DNA from 2 places in the Thermoleptolyngbya sp. M55_K2018_002 genome. Region 2 is predicted to be linked to the other one. Evidence: riboswitches for the same ligand, from Rfam matches in the RefSeq annotation. Region 2 holds a riboswitch; the other holds the start of a gene.

Region 1 (6,375 bases), on a different contig from region 2:
ACCGCAGACTGACCGGGGGGATGTATGATGCCACACAGCATATTCGGGCCACACGACGAATACGTGTATGCAATTACGGCGCTTTTGCCTTTGTCCGCTGCCATGCTGGTGTTTCAGGTGAATCCCTACCATGCGCTGGTGATTCGCGGCATCCTGGGCGCAGTGGCGGCGCTGGTATACACGCTGCTGGGCGCAGCAGATGTGGCGCTGACGGAGGCAATGGTGGGCACGATGCTGGCGGTGACGCTTTACGCGGTAGCGGTGCGTTCCTCGATGGTGCTGCGGCTGGGCGTGCTAAAGGACGAGGCGATCGCCCTCAACCTGCTTTCCGAGGACGCTAGCCTGCCCTTGGGGCAATCTACACCAGCCCCCTCGGACGCTCCCCTCAAGTCGCTCATCAACGACCTCCGGCTGACGTTTGGCAAGTATCACCTGCGACTGGAGCTAATTCCCTACCTCAGCCCAGAAGATTTGCAGCAGGCGCTCCTCGAAAAGGAGGTGCATCTCACCTGCACTCAGCTTGAGGCAGACGACCCCTCTACCCCACACGATGTGGCTGTGAAGGCGACTTACCAGACTGCCACGCGCCTCCGCCGCATCTACGACATTCTGCAAGCCGAGTTGCCCTCTTCCCCAGCGATCGCCTACGTTGGCCCACCCACTCCCGGAGCAAAGCACCCATGATCTGGATTTATCTGCTGGCAGGCGTTGCCATTTTTTTGAAAATCCTGCTGATGCCCCAGCCTGCCCCTAGTGAACTGGATTTCTCCATCGTTGAAGCCATCGTGCAAGATAGCGGCGTGCCCAACGCCGTCACGGGCATCATCTTTCGCAATCGGCTCTACGACACCATTTTTGAAGTCGTAGTGTTCACCATTGCCATCATGGGAGCCTACTTTTTGCTGGCAAACGAAAAGCCTACGGCCAAGTTTCGCCGCTTTACAGACGAACCCTCCATCGTGCTGGCACGGCTGGGCGCAACAATCGCGGCGCTGGTGGGCATTGAACTGGCGATTCGCGGACACCTCAGCCCCGGCGGTGGCTTTGCGGCTGGCGTGGCAGGCGGCACGGCTATTGGACTGGTGGCGATCACATCCTCTTCCGAACTGATGCAGGGCATCTATCAGCGCTGGCACACCGCCCGCTGGGAAAAAGTCTCGGTGATGATTTTTATCGTGCTAGCCGTGATGACGCTGGTGGGCCTCGAACTGCCGCACGGCGAACTGGGCAGCCTAGTCAGCGGCGGCGTGATTCCCATTCTGAATATTTTGGTGGCGCTAAAGGTGGCGCTGGGTTCCTGGGCGGTGATCCTCGTGTTTATCCGCTATCGAGGGTTGCTGTAGTCAAAGCTTAGGGTTGACCGCAGGGGATTCACAGTCCAGCCAGCAAGATGAGCCTGCCAACACAAGCAGAGAGCCGATCCCAGGTTCAGAATCGACTCTCTGCCACAACTCTAGTCCGAATTTTTGGCTCAACCCCCACCCATGACTCCTTCATTGCCGAAGCGCGGCTCGACACTGGCCACTTTGGGAAAGGGCGATCGCCCACTTTTGAGGAACACACTGGGTCAACGCAGACGATGCGGCTTCTGAAACCTTAGTGACCTGAAACCCCAGTCACCTGAAACCCCAGTCACCTGAAACCCTGGTCACTTGAAACCTTAGTCGATGGAAACTGCTTGCACATCGACAGGCGTGTCCGCAGACGCAACCTGCTCAGAATCCACCACTTCTTTCTTATTTTTCACGCGCTCGATTAGCAGTTGAGAAACTTCTGTGAACAGCAGCGTGATAATAATCGCGTCATCAATTTGACCAATGATAGGAATGAAATCGGGCGCGATATCGAACGGCATGACGATGTAAGCAATCGTGCCTAAGATAATCCACCAGCGATATTTGGGATTGCGAATGACATCGCGATACCAGTCGTAGAGGTTTTGCAGAGGGAACGCCATCGGGAATGTCCTTTACTCAACATTTTCATTCTGCGAGATTGTGCCTGCGCTGTAGAGTGGGAAAAACCGTCTGAGTTGGGATAGGAACCCCACCCACTCTTGGTCTAGCTCTTTGGGAGGATGTGTTCCAAATTTCAGTATCTTACGCTACAAAATGAAAGTTTATTCGATATGATTAGAGGAGAGCCAATCAGCCTGTTTGAACGCTGAAACGGCTGCCCCCCAAGGCACAAAAAAAGATTCGCACATGCCCTTGCTGCCCAAGTTGGCCATACTTGGCTGCTTCAAGCATGGTGACAGGTTTGGATGTGCCTCCTGATCGTTGATTTACCAGGAGGTTCGCAATGCGAAATCTAAAATCTGACTGCTCCAGTTTGCTTGCTTCTGATGCTTCACTTCGAGATCGCCTGCCCGTGACCGTGGGCGATCGCCATGAGCTAGGCTCCATCCGCCATCCTGCCTTGCCGCGCCATCTGCATCCCAACTATCAGCACTGGCAGTGGCTCAGCCGCTGAGCCTGATTCGCAAATCAGGACCGTAAGCTGAACAATGCTAGCGGGCGATCGCTCCTATTCCAGTCCTTCCAGTAGCTCCGTCGGGTCGATGCCGCGCTGCCGCAGTTGCTCCAGGAGTCTCTGGGTGCGCTGGCGCTCGGCAGCGAGTTCTGCGGCCGCGTCTTGGAGCCGCTGTTCTGCCTGGGCTGCGCGTTCTTCGGGCGTGGGATAGCGATCGCCCGCTTCAGAATACCAGTACGGCCATTCCCGCGTGATACCCAGGTATGTACCGCGATCGCGCCCTAGCCCCAGCCCAATTTCCGGCATCCACAGTGGATTGTCGCGCTGGAGCGTGTACACACCGTCTTGCAGGCGGTAGATTTCTAGCGGCGGTTTGCGGCGGCGGCGCGTGGAATAAACGGCGTAGTATTTCACGCCCATCTCAGCATAGAAGGCTTTTTTGCTGCTGTACTCGCCCCGATACTTGCGCGAGACAACCTCCAGCACCAGCACTGGAACAATGTTCTGCTCCTCCCACAGCACATAGCTAAGGCGCAATTCTTCGTCTACAATCCGCTCTACGCCCAGGCTCAAGAAGCCGTCAGGGACGATGGCTGGCTCCTCTGGGTCGTAGTAGATGCCCATGTCTACGCCAAAAAACCAGTCCTGCCGATCGGCCCAGATCTGGGCCAGGATTGCTTTCAACAAACCGGGCATCAGGCCCTGGAGTTCGTTATCCACGGGCGTTTCGTCGGAGTCGGGCAGTTCTTCGGACGAGGGCAGACAGAGGCGCGGGTCGTAGAACTTGAGCATGGCAGCCGGAGTGAGAGCAACAGCGCGAGGGGCTTGAGAGTCGGTGACTTGATTCTAGCGGCTGGGAAACAGTTGCTCAATGGTAGAATGCTTCTCAAGCTAGGGGTGCTTGCCCTGTCTGAATCAAGACATGAATCAAGACAGAGCAGGCTGAGATTACACCCTTGGAACCTGAGACTGGGTTATGCCAGCGGAGGGAAGCGAGGCTTGCATCGACGACATCCGAAGGGTTGGCAGAACTAGCAGAATAGGGGAGTGAAATTAGGGAAGTGAAATAGGTGGGGGCGATCGCCCTCTAACCCTACCCCAAGCTGCCCTCCAATCTGTTCACGTCACTGTTCGCGATCGCGTCTTCAGCGTCAGTCCAGCCAATTCGCGCAAGCATCCGAGTTGCATTCACGAGGGCTTGCGTAAGTCCTGGCAAAAACCTGTAAGGACGGACTAGATTCAGCGACACTCGCTTGCAAACAAGCTGCGACAATCCCCAAGACCAAACCAGCCTCTAGCGACTTTACCGAACAATTCCCAGAGGAGGGTTTGAGCATGTCGGTTCAATCTGTGGCGCTGTTGGTGACGCTGGCAACGGCGGGCGGGTTTGCCCTGCTGGGGCTGGTGCGGGCCAGCCAGCAGACGATGAATTTGGAAGATTACATGGTCAGCCGAAATCGGTTTGGCCCGTGGATGTCCTTTGCCACCGTCGTTGCGTCGGCGCTGGGTGTGTGGATTTTGTTTAGCCCGCCCCAGGTAGGAGCCAGCAGCGGCATTGCGGGCATTGTGGGCTACTGTCTGGGGTCGGCGGCTCCCCTGGCGCTGTTCACCCAAATTGGCCCGCGCCTGCGCCGGATCTTGCCCCAGGGTCACTCCCTCAACGAGTTTGTGCTGTATCGCTTCGGCAATGCGATGTATCTGCTGGCGCTGGGGGTGATTGTGTTTTATATGTTTATCTACCTGGCGGCGGAACTGACGGCGATCGCCAAAGCGGTGCAAATCCTGGCAGACGTGCCCCTCGGCTGGACGGCGCTGGTGGTTATTGCCGCAACGTTTCTCTACACCACCTACGGCGGCTTGGGCGCGACCATCTTCACCGACGCGATTCAGTTTGCGGTGATGGTGCCGCTGCTACTGGTCAGCTTTCTCGTAGCGCTGGCGGCAATGGGCGGCTGGGAAGCGGCGCTGCAACCCGTGCGGCTGAATGCGCCCCAGCTGCTCTCGCTGGGCAACGTGGACGGCATCAAGTTTGGCGCAACGCTGGTGCTGGCAATTGTTGCTGCTGAGGTGTTTAACCAGGCAAACTGGCAGCGGGTCTACGCCAGCCGCACCGACAAGACGGTACAGCAGGCGTTTCTGGGGTCCGCGGTGATTACGCTGCCGCTGTTGATGATAGCGGGAGCGCTGGGGCTGCTGGCGGCCAGCTTGGGCTTCACGGACGATCGCGCCTTCTTTTCTCTGTTGCAGCAGCTTTCTTTGCCCCTCTGGTTCACGGTGCTGGTGCTGGTGCTGGCGCTGGCGCTGGTCATGAGTACGCTGTCTTCGCTGCTGAATGGCATTGCCAGCGTGTTTACCATTGACCTGATTCGCCTGTTCCCGCAAATGCAGACCAGCGGGCTGCTGCGGGCTTCGCGGCTGCTAACGGTGGCGGTGGGGCTGCCCGCGATCGCCATTGCGGCACGGGGCTTCGACGTGCTGTACCTGTTCCTGCTGGCGGATCTGGTCTGCGCTGGGGCTGTGTTTCCGGTGATTTGGGGACTTTATTCCCGTCGTCTGACTGGGCAAACTGCCTTTTTCAGCGCTCTCGCGGGCATTGGCGCAGGGGCCCTGTTCTTCCCCAAGCCCGATTTTTCACCCTGGAACGGTCTACCCTTTGCAGGCGACCTGCTGGTGAGCTTTGCTGTGGCGATCGCCGTTTCCGCTGGGATTGCTCTCGTCGGAAGTGCGATCGCCGACCGTCGCCAGCAATTTGACTTTGCCACCCTGGGCGATCGTAGCCGCGCCTACGCCGCTCCTGCGCCCAATCAGATTAGCATCGGAAAGTAAGCAGCGGGGCGACGGAACGCCAACTCCAACCCTCGTCGCCGCCTCCCTCTCTCCCCTTGCCTGACATGGACTGGAACCTAATCATTGACCTCTGCATCGGCATCGGCCTCAGCGCGGCTGCGGGCTTTCGGCTGCTGGTTCCGTTTTTGGTGCTGAGCATGGCGGCGCTGTTTGGGCATTTTCCGGTTGCGCCCGATTTGCAGTGGGTAGACTCGTTCCCAGCGCTGCTCACGCTGGGCGTGGCGGTGCTGGTGGAGGTGATTGCCTACTTTGTGCCGTGGCTGGATACGCTGCTAGATTTGGTGGCGTTTCCTGCGTCGATTATTGCGGGGACGCTGCTGACGGCGGCGTTTTCGAGCGGGCTAGACCCGTTTTTGCGGTGGAGTTTGGCGATTTTGGCGGGGGGCGGCGCGGCGGGCGCAATGCGGGGGCTGTCGGGGTTTTCGCGGCAGTTGACCACAATCTTCACAGGCGGACTGGCGAATTTTTTGATTACGTCGCTGGAAATCCTGATTGCGGTAGTGCTGTCGGTGCTGGCGATCGCCCTTCCTGGCGCAGCGATCGGCTTCCTCCTGGGGCTGTTGGGGCTATTGGGGCGGCTGTGGTTGCGAGTCCGAACCGGACTGCTGGGACAGCCCGTAGCGGAATCACCCGCGCCCGCCGCCGACGCGCCGCCCCCGCCATCTCCCCCTGTCTGAACTTCTACTTGAGCGTCTGCCTGAACTTCTACCTGAGCGTCCTCAGTTGCGCCAGCCTAGAACACCAGAATATTTGCTGCGGCGATCGCCACGCCTGCGGGTAGCTGAGCAATCTGCACCTGGGGAGCGCTGCCGCTGCCGTCGGGGTCAAAGAACAGGTTGCCCGTGCTGCGGTCATAAATGAAGCGATCGCCCTCTCGCACTGCCCGCGTCCCCTGGCGTAGGAGTGTTGTGGGCAGGGTTGTAGGCAGTGTTGTAGGCAATGTCCCTGCTAGATCTGCCAGACCAAACTCCGCAGCGGGAACCAGCAGCACATCCTCTCCGGGGCGAAAGTCGATCAGCGTGTCCAGTCCGCCACTGCGCGTGGTGGAGAGATCAA
Region 2 (7,395 bases):
CTCAAAAAAGCTGAACTAATCGAAGGAGTCGTCTACGTGCCCGCTGCCCTCCGCTTTAAGAGTCATGGTAAACCCCATGCTCAGATGATGCTTTGGCTTTCTACCTATTGGCTTGCCACACCTGCCGTAGAAGTGGCAGATGCTCCAACCGTGCGGATCGACCTAGACAACGAACCCCAGCCCGACATCGTGCTGCTGATTGACCCGGCTGCGGGCGGACAGTCCCGCCTTAGCGAAGATGACTATATAGAGGGCGCACCAGAATTGATCGTGGAAATTGCTGCCAGCAGCGCCTCCATCGATCTCCACACCAAAAAGCAAGTCTATCGCCGCAGCGGCGTTCAAGAATATATTGTGTGGCGGAGCTTAGAAAACGGGCTGGACTGGTTCTATTTGAACGAAGGCGAATATCTTGTGCTGCCGCCCGATGCCGACGGCTTCCTTCGCAGCCGCATCTTTCCGGGGCTGTGGCTGGATGTGGCGGCGCTCTGTGGGGGAGACATGACGCAGGTGATGCAGGGATTGCAGGCCGGCATCCAGTCTTCCGCCCATGCCGAGTTTGTGCAGCAGTTGGCGGCGCGGCGCAGCGGGAAGCTTTAGGAGAGGAGTCTCTGGAGTCTCTACTTTTAGGAAATGCTGCTTCAGGAAATGCTGCTTTAGGAAACGCTGCGCCAGGAAGCCCCACTAGGGAACCACATGGACTGGCGTACCAACCTGCACCATCTCAAACAGGGCAACCACGTCATCGTTGTACATGCGGATGCAGCCGTGGGAGGCGGCGCGTCCGATGGTTTCCTCGTTGGGAGTGCCATGAAAGCCGATGGTGTTTTTGCCGTCTGTCCAGAAGCCGATCCAGCGGACTCCCAGCGGGTTGCCGTTTCCCGGCGGCACGATCTCGCCTGTAAACGGATGCTGCCAAGTGGGATGCTCCACCATGCTGATGACCTCGTAGCGGCCCGTGGGCGTTTCCCAGCCCGCCCGCCCCACGGCAATGCGAAAGCTGGTTTTCACTCGCTCGTCTTGATACACATACACGCGGCGATCGCTCAGATCGACCACCAGCGACACGGGCGATCGCCCTTCTGGTTCTGGCACGAACGGCTCAGCGGCTCCCAGCGCAGGCACGTCAGGCCAAGTGACGGCGGGCGCGATGGGGAGGGCGCTGGGCGGCGGCGAGACAGGCGCTACGACAGGTTCAGTTCGCAGCGACCCCCACTCGACCAAGCTCCCCGGATTGGCGATCGCCGGACGTAGCCCCACCAGACCTACCATTGCCGGAGAAACCAGCCCCGCCGCAAACTGTATTGCTAACCGCCTCGCTGATCGCCTTGCTAATTGCCGAACGCCACGCACCAGCACCACCGCCTCCCCACGCAAAAGCTGAGCCTAGTATAGCCCAGGGGTTGGGGATGGAAAGTCCTAGAGGGTGGGCGCAGGAGAGACACAACGCCAACCCTCCGTCTCCTTCATCGCCCTACCGCAGGCTCCTTCGCGAGGAATTTTTCCAACTCCGTCAGCGCTTCCGCATCCACCTTGGTCTGCATGGGGCAGAACTTTGGCCCGCACATCGAGCAAAACTCAGCAGTTTTGTAGATATCGGCGGGCAGGGTTTCGTCGTGATACTCGCGGGCGCGTTCTGGATCGAGCGACAGTTCAAACTGGCGATTCCAGTCGAAGTGGTAGCGGGCGCGAGATAGCTCATCGTCGCGATCGCGGGCATGGGGTCGATGGCGGGCAACATCGGCAGCATGAGCAGCAATTTTGTAGGCAATCAGCCCGTTTCGCACGTCTTCGGCATTGGGCAGCCCCAGGTGTTCCTTGGGTGTGACGTAGCAGAGCATCGCGGTGCCGTGCCATCCGGCGATCGCCGCTCCAATCGCCGAGGTGATGTGGTCGTATCCGGGTGCAATATCCGTCACGAGCGGCCCCAATACGTAAAACGGTGCTTCGGAGCATTCCTCCATCTGCTTTTTCACGTTGAATTCGATTTGATCCATTGGGACATGACCTGGGCCTTCAACCATCACCTGCACGTCCGATTCCCATGCTTTGCGCGTGAGACGACCAAGCGTTTTCAGTTCCGCAAGCTGGGCCGCATCGGAGGCATCGTGCAGGCAGCCCGGCCGCAGCGAGTCGCCCAGACTAAAGGACACATCGTACTTTTTGAAAATCTCGATAATGTCTTGGAAGTGCGTGTAAAGCGGGTTTTGCTGGTGGTGGGCCAGCATCCAGCGGGCGATGATGCCGCCGCCGCGAGAGACGATTCCCGTGAGGCGATCGCGCACCAGCGGCAAATGCTCAATCAAAATTCCCGCATGAATCGTCATGTAGTCCACACCCTGTTGCGCGTGCGTCTCGATGACGTGCAAAAAGTCGTCGGGGGTCAGCTTTTCAATATTGCCGTGGACGCTCTCCAGCGCTTGATAAATCGGCACCGTGCCGATGGGCACAGGCGACGCAGCGATAATCGCCGATCGGATGGCATCCAAATCGCCCCCGCCCGTAGACAAGTCCATCACCGTGTCTGCACCGTATTTCACCGCCAGTTTCAGCTTGTCCACTTCTTCCTGCAAGCTGGAAGAATTCGGCGACGCGCCGATATTTGCGTTCACCTTGCAGCGGGTGGCAATGCCAATCCCCATCGGCTCCAGATTCACATGATTGATATTGGCAGGGATGATCAGCCGTCCCCGCGCCACTTCCGAGCGAATCAGTTCCACAGGCAACTGCTCGCGCTCAGCCACAAACTGCATTTCTTCCGTCACAACGCCTTGTCGAGCAAAGTGCATTTGAGACACGTTGCTCTGTCCGCGTCGCTTGGCGACCCAGGATGCTCTCATATTTAGTTCCTCAGATAAACAGCTTCCCTCCGCTGGTGCTAACCAGTCTCAGGTTCTCAGGGTGTAATCTCAGCCTGAACCGCTCAGGCACCCCTAGCTGCGTTTGTTATACCATCCCTGGCAGGAGAATCCAAGAAACCGATTGCAAAATAGAGGAATTCTTTGCAAAACGTTCGATCGCAGGTGTTCAGTCCTAGTCGCGTCTAGTTCTGGTCGCCTAGTTCTGGTCGCCTAATTCTGTTTACCTAATTCTGTTCACCCAACTGGGCTTGCTCCATGCTGTCCAGCAGCGGGCTATTCCGCAAAATGGAAGGTTGCGCCAGCCGTTGACTGTCTGCCACAAGGACTGTGCCTTCGCCAGCCTCATCTCCACCACAGGCAACGGCCCGCAGTTTGGCATAAAACGCCGACGCTTCGATGCGGGGAATAATCGGCACGTACTGATGGATTGGGTTCTGGGCCACGCTGCCCCGTCCCCACCAGCCGAAAGCGTCTTCGTTCCCGGTTGGGTCTGGCTGATCTTCGGTTGTTGCAGCCACGTTGCTCGGCTCCGAAGCCTCTTGAGGGGTTAACGGAGGGACTGATTGGAGGTTTGGTTGAGGGTCTAGTTGAGCGTCTGAACCTGAGGGGTCTGCGATCGACTCAGACTGATCCGCAGGCAGTTCAGCAGGCAGTTCAGAGTTTGCAAGTTCAGATTCGCTGGGTGGGGCGATCGCCTTATCCACAGAACCAGGTTCATCCGATGCAGACTCCGAAGAAAATACAGAGTCCGAAGAAAATACAGAGGTGGATTGGTTTTGGCGAGCAGGCGTTTGAGAAGCGGTTGATTGAGAAACCGATGATTGAGAAATAGTAGCACTGGCTGAGGGAGCCACCGAAAACCCGCCGAATCGACCGCTCACCACTCGTTCAAAATCTGGCGTGTAGTGGGGAATGGGCTGTCCCCGCCGCCGCCACACGGCCAAGATTTGCCCCACTGATACGGCTCGGTAGCGTCCTTGATACAGCGCTTCTACGATGGCTGCCCGAATCCAGTGTGCCGGGTGGTTGACCGCCCAATAGCTCACCAAATAGTCTGCCGCGAAGCCGTCCATGTCAAACCCGTAGCCGTTGAGCAGTGCAACGGCATCCAGAATGGCGGGGTCGCGGGCTGGATGAGTCATAACGCTTAGTATCGTCGGGAAATCCGTCAGTATCAGGATTTTGGCTTGCTTACACCATATCCCAAGAAATGAAATGCTGCATCTATCTTGCAATAGTCGGCAATGATATCGACGGAGACCGTTGCCTTTGCGACTGTTTTTGCAACTGTTTTTGCGACTGTTCTAGAGGGACGGGTCTACTGACGGAGCTCCGATATCTGCACCTACGATACCTGCACCTACGGCAGTTGCCAGATCTGGCAGCCAGGGCAAATCCGTGACACCCGGATCAAGGCCCAACTGTGACAGCAGCGTGGTGATCTGTCCCCGGTGGTGCGTTTGATGGTTAAACAGATGCACCACGAGTGTCCAAGTCGGCAGCGTATGCGCTTTGCCATCAGCCTTACTGTGAAATGTGAAGGGTTGTGCCAGCCAGTCGGCTGTAATCCTCTGAACCCAGATCAGAATTTCCTTATCGCACTGTTCCCGTGCCTGTCGCAGTTCGTCAAAATTCTCATAAAGGTCTTGCCCAATTGCCAAACCCGTCAGAGGTTGATGGGTAAACCGTCTTAGCCAAGCGCGATCGCCATACAGCAGATGATTCAGCGTGCCGTGAATAGACTTGAAAAACGCGCCCCGATCTTGACGGCGATCGCCATCAGACAGATCAGCGCACAGGGCGTACAGCCTACGGTTCATCCACTGGTTGTATTTCGCCATTGTTTGGCAATAGTCTACATCAATCATGTAGCGCCCTCCCACAAGCTTGAACGCCGCCTTTATGCTAGCGAACTCAGCGGCAGCGAAGAGCGCAAGGCGATCGCCCTCCCATGACAGCAGGAGAAAACCGAACCTGAGAAGGGTTTACATTTGTTAACTTTAGCGTTACATTTATTTACATAAGGTTTTTAGGAGATTTGCCATGAGAGGCGTTGTTACCGAAGAGCAGGGCAGACAAAATATCTACGCTGTTGAGCCGCAGATGTATGTGGATAGCGAGGTGCGGACTGGCTTTACGGAATATGCAGAAAAGCTAAATGGTCGGCTGGCGATGATTGGCTTTGTGTCGATGCTGCTGCTGGAAGTGTTTACCCATCAGGGATTAGTGAGCCTTCTGCAAAATCTGTAGGGATTTGGTTAGCAGATGTGTTGAACTGAGAGATGCGTCTAAGGGAGCCGGGCAAAGCGTTGCAGTCTGGCTTCCTTTAGTGTTTTTAGGGTTTTTCACTCTATGTTTGGGCTGCTAATTTCTGAGATTTGAAGCCAAGGCGCGAAAGTTAAGTGAGGTCAGGGCGTTTCGGCGATCGCCATCAGAGACAGCACTCCCGGCAACACATCTTCTGGCTGAATCGGTTTCGTGATGCAGGAGTCGGCAGCGGCGACCGCGGGTGCTGCGTAGGGCGAAGCTTCATCGCTTGCCAGGGCAATCACCTTCAAATGCTGGGTGATTGGGCTATGGCGCAAGTTGTGAATTAGCTCCGCGCCCGCATTTTCGGGCGACTGCACATCAACGATGACGGCATCTGGCTGGAGTAGCTCGATCTGGCTAAAGGCGGTGGAGCCTTCTAGAACCCACACCACTTGGTATCCCGCCGCCGTCAGCATGTCGCAGATGATGTTGGCCGTTAGCTCATCGTTTTCCACCAGCACCACCCGCCCCAAAATGGTGCGCCCCAGCCCATCCAAGGCCGGAATGGGCGCAGTCGCCTCCGCTGCATCGTTTTTTGAGCGGGCCGGAAGCTGAACCGTAAACACCGACCCCACGCCCACCGTAGAATCGACCATAATCCGCCCGCCGTGCAGATCCACGAGTTGCTTGGTTAGCGCCAGCCCCAAGCCTGTGCCCTGATAGAGCCGCTGGTAGGAGCTATCAAGCTGCTGAAATTTTTGGAAGAGCAAGGGGCGCTGCTGTTCGGGAATACCGATGCCCGTGTCGATCACCTGGAATATGGCGTGTTGAGGATCGGTCATCACTCGCAGCGTCACCTTGCCGCCTGCTGCGGTGAACTTCACGGCATTGCTGAGCAGATTCAGCAAAATCTGCTTGACCCGATGCGGATCGGCGACGAAGCGATCGCGGCTGGGGTCGATTCGCAAATCCAGCACCAGCTCTACGCCCTGCTTCAGGGCTGTTTCTTCGACCGTTTTCATGCTCTGCTGAGCCATCATCGTCAGCGAAAACGGACTCAGCTTTAGCACGGCCCGCCCCGACTCCACCTGCGACAGGTCGAGGATGTCGTTGATGAGTTCCAGCAAATGCTGCCCGCTGTCATGAATCGTCTGCAAAAAGCTGCGCTGACGCGGACTGAGTTCCCCCAGAGACCAGCGCAGCAGCGTGGCAGACATACCAATAATGGTGGTTAGTGGGGTTCGCAATTCATGGCTAACGGCGGCCAGAAACTCACTCTTGGCGCGATTCGCGGTCTGGGCTGCCAGCACCGCCTCCTGCAAGTCGTGGGTGCGGGCGACGACCTGCTGCTCTAGCGACGAGCGCTCTGGTTCTATCGACAGTTCAGGATTCGTGAGCAGCGCCACCAGCCGCCGGGTAAATTCCGTCTGGGCGAGGGGATCGTTGGGCTGGAGGCGATCGCCCGCCGCCTGTAGCGCCGCTGTCAGGTCTGCCTCGGTCTGACACAGTTCCATTAGGGATTGCAAAAAGGTGGCGATCGCCCCTGGCTCAAAGGTCAAATCCACCCGTGGCGATCCCTCAGCAACATCCACATCGCCCGCCTGGCCAGACACACCAGCCCCTTCGGTCCGCCAGCCGCTCATCAGCACACTAAACGGGCGAGACACCAGCACCACAAACTGCTTGCCATCCGGCAGTTGCGCCTGCACATCCAGCGGCAGCGTCATCGCACTCAGCAGCAGCACCTCATCGCCAGAGGACTGAACCCACAGCGCCATCTGTTGAAGCAAATCCTGAAGCTGATGCAGCACTGCCAGCGGCAAAATCAGAGAATCAACCGACGGTTCGGGCGTGGGCATATGGGATGAGTGCAGCAGCGACGGAAATCAGTCTCTCTCCGCTGCCTGGAGACGAGATGCAGGGGGCACGATGGAACGCTAGACAGGAGAACTCTGGACTAGAAGTTTAACAACCGTTCATTATGGTATCCTGCGAGTCTACCTGGCACCGGAAGGCATAAGGATTTTGAAAGATGTTCACCCCAGAGCATAGATTTTCAACAATACGATGCATCGACTAGCCGCCAGCCCCGGCGGCTGGAATCCCGACACCGAGGGCGTGATTTTTCTGGAGCAAACGCCCGCGCCCATCGTCTTTCTCACCGCCGCCGACACGGATATCCAGAGCCTTGCCCACGCCCTGCCCCACCTGCCTGCTGGCGTTCCGGCCCTGCGCGTTGCCAGCCTCCTCCAGCTTCAGCAGCAGATCAGCATCGACACCTACG

The links. A riboswitch is a leader RNA that binds a small molecule or an ion and turns the genes downstream of it on or off. The one in region 2 is predicted to bind thiamine pyrophosphate.
Region 1: another riboswitch for thiamine pyrophosphate. It lies ahead of IGS51_RS01185 (Na+/proline symporter); the one in region 2 lies ahead of thiC (phosphomethylpyrimidine synthase).

The regions. Positions count from the first base shown of each region.
Region 1 is NZ_DVEA01000026.1:440-6,814, forward strand. It holds gene IGS51_RS01155 (DUF4040 domain-containing protein) at 28-684, shown strand; gene IGS51_RS01160 (Na(+)/H(+) antiporter subunit B) at 681-1,343, shown strand; gene IGS51_RS01165 (hypothetical protein) at 1,391-1,600, shown strand; gene IGS51_RS01170 (YkvA family protein) at 1,661-1,957, opposite strand; gene IGS51_RS01175 (hypothetical protein) at 2,302-2,472, shown strand; gene IGS51_RS01180 (Uma2 family endonuclease) at 2,527-3,264, opposite strand; TPP riboswitch at 3,356-3,480, shown strand; gene IGS51_RS01185 (Na+/proline symporter) at 3,808-5,298, shown strand; gene IGS51_RS01190 (DUF4126 domain-containing protein) at 5,364-5,996, shown strand; partial or broken gene IGS51_RS01195 (hypothetical protein) at 6,053-6,375, opposite strand, start outside.
Region 2 is NZ_DVEA01000013.1:778-8,172, reverse strand. It holds gene IGS51_RS00565 (Uma2 family endonuclease) at 1-600, shown strand, start outside; gene IGS51_RS00560 (L,D-transpeptidase) at 685-1,377, opposite strand; gene thiC (phosphomethylpyrimidine synthase) at 1,467-2,840, opposite strand; TPP riboswitch at 2,848-2,945, opposite strand; gene IGS51_RS00550 (hypothetical protein) at 3,086-4,003, opposite strand; gene IGS51_RS00545 (DinB family protein) at 4,166-4,729, opposite strand; gene IGS51_RS00540 (chlorophyll a/b-binding protein) at 4,905-5,111, shown strand; gene IGS51_RS00535 (ATP-binding protein) at 5,270-6,970, opposite strand; partial or broken gene IGS51_RS00530 (cobaltochelatase subunit CobN) at 7,179-7,395, shown strand, end outside.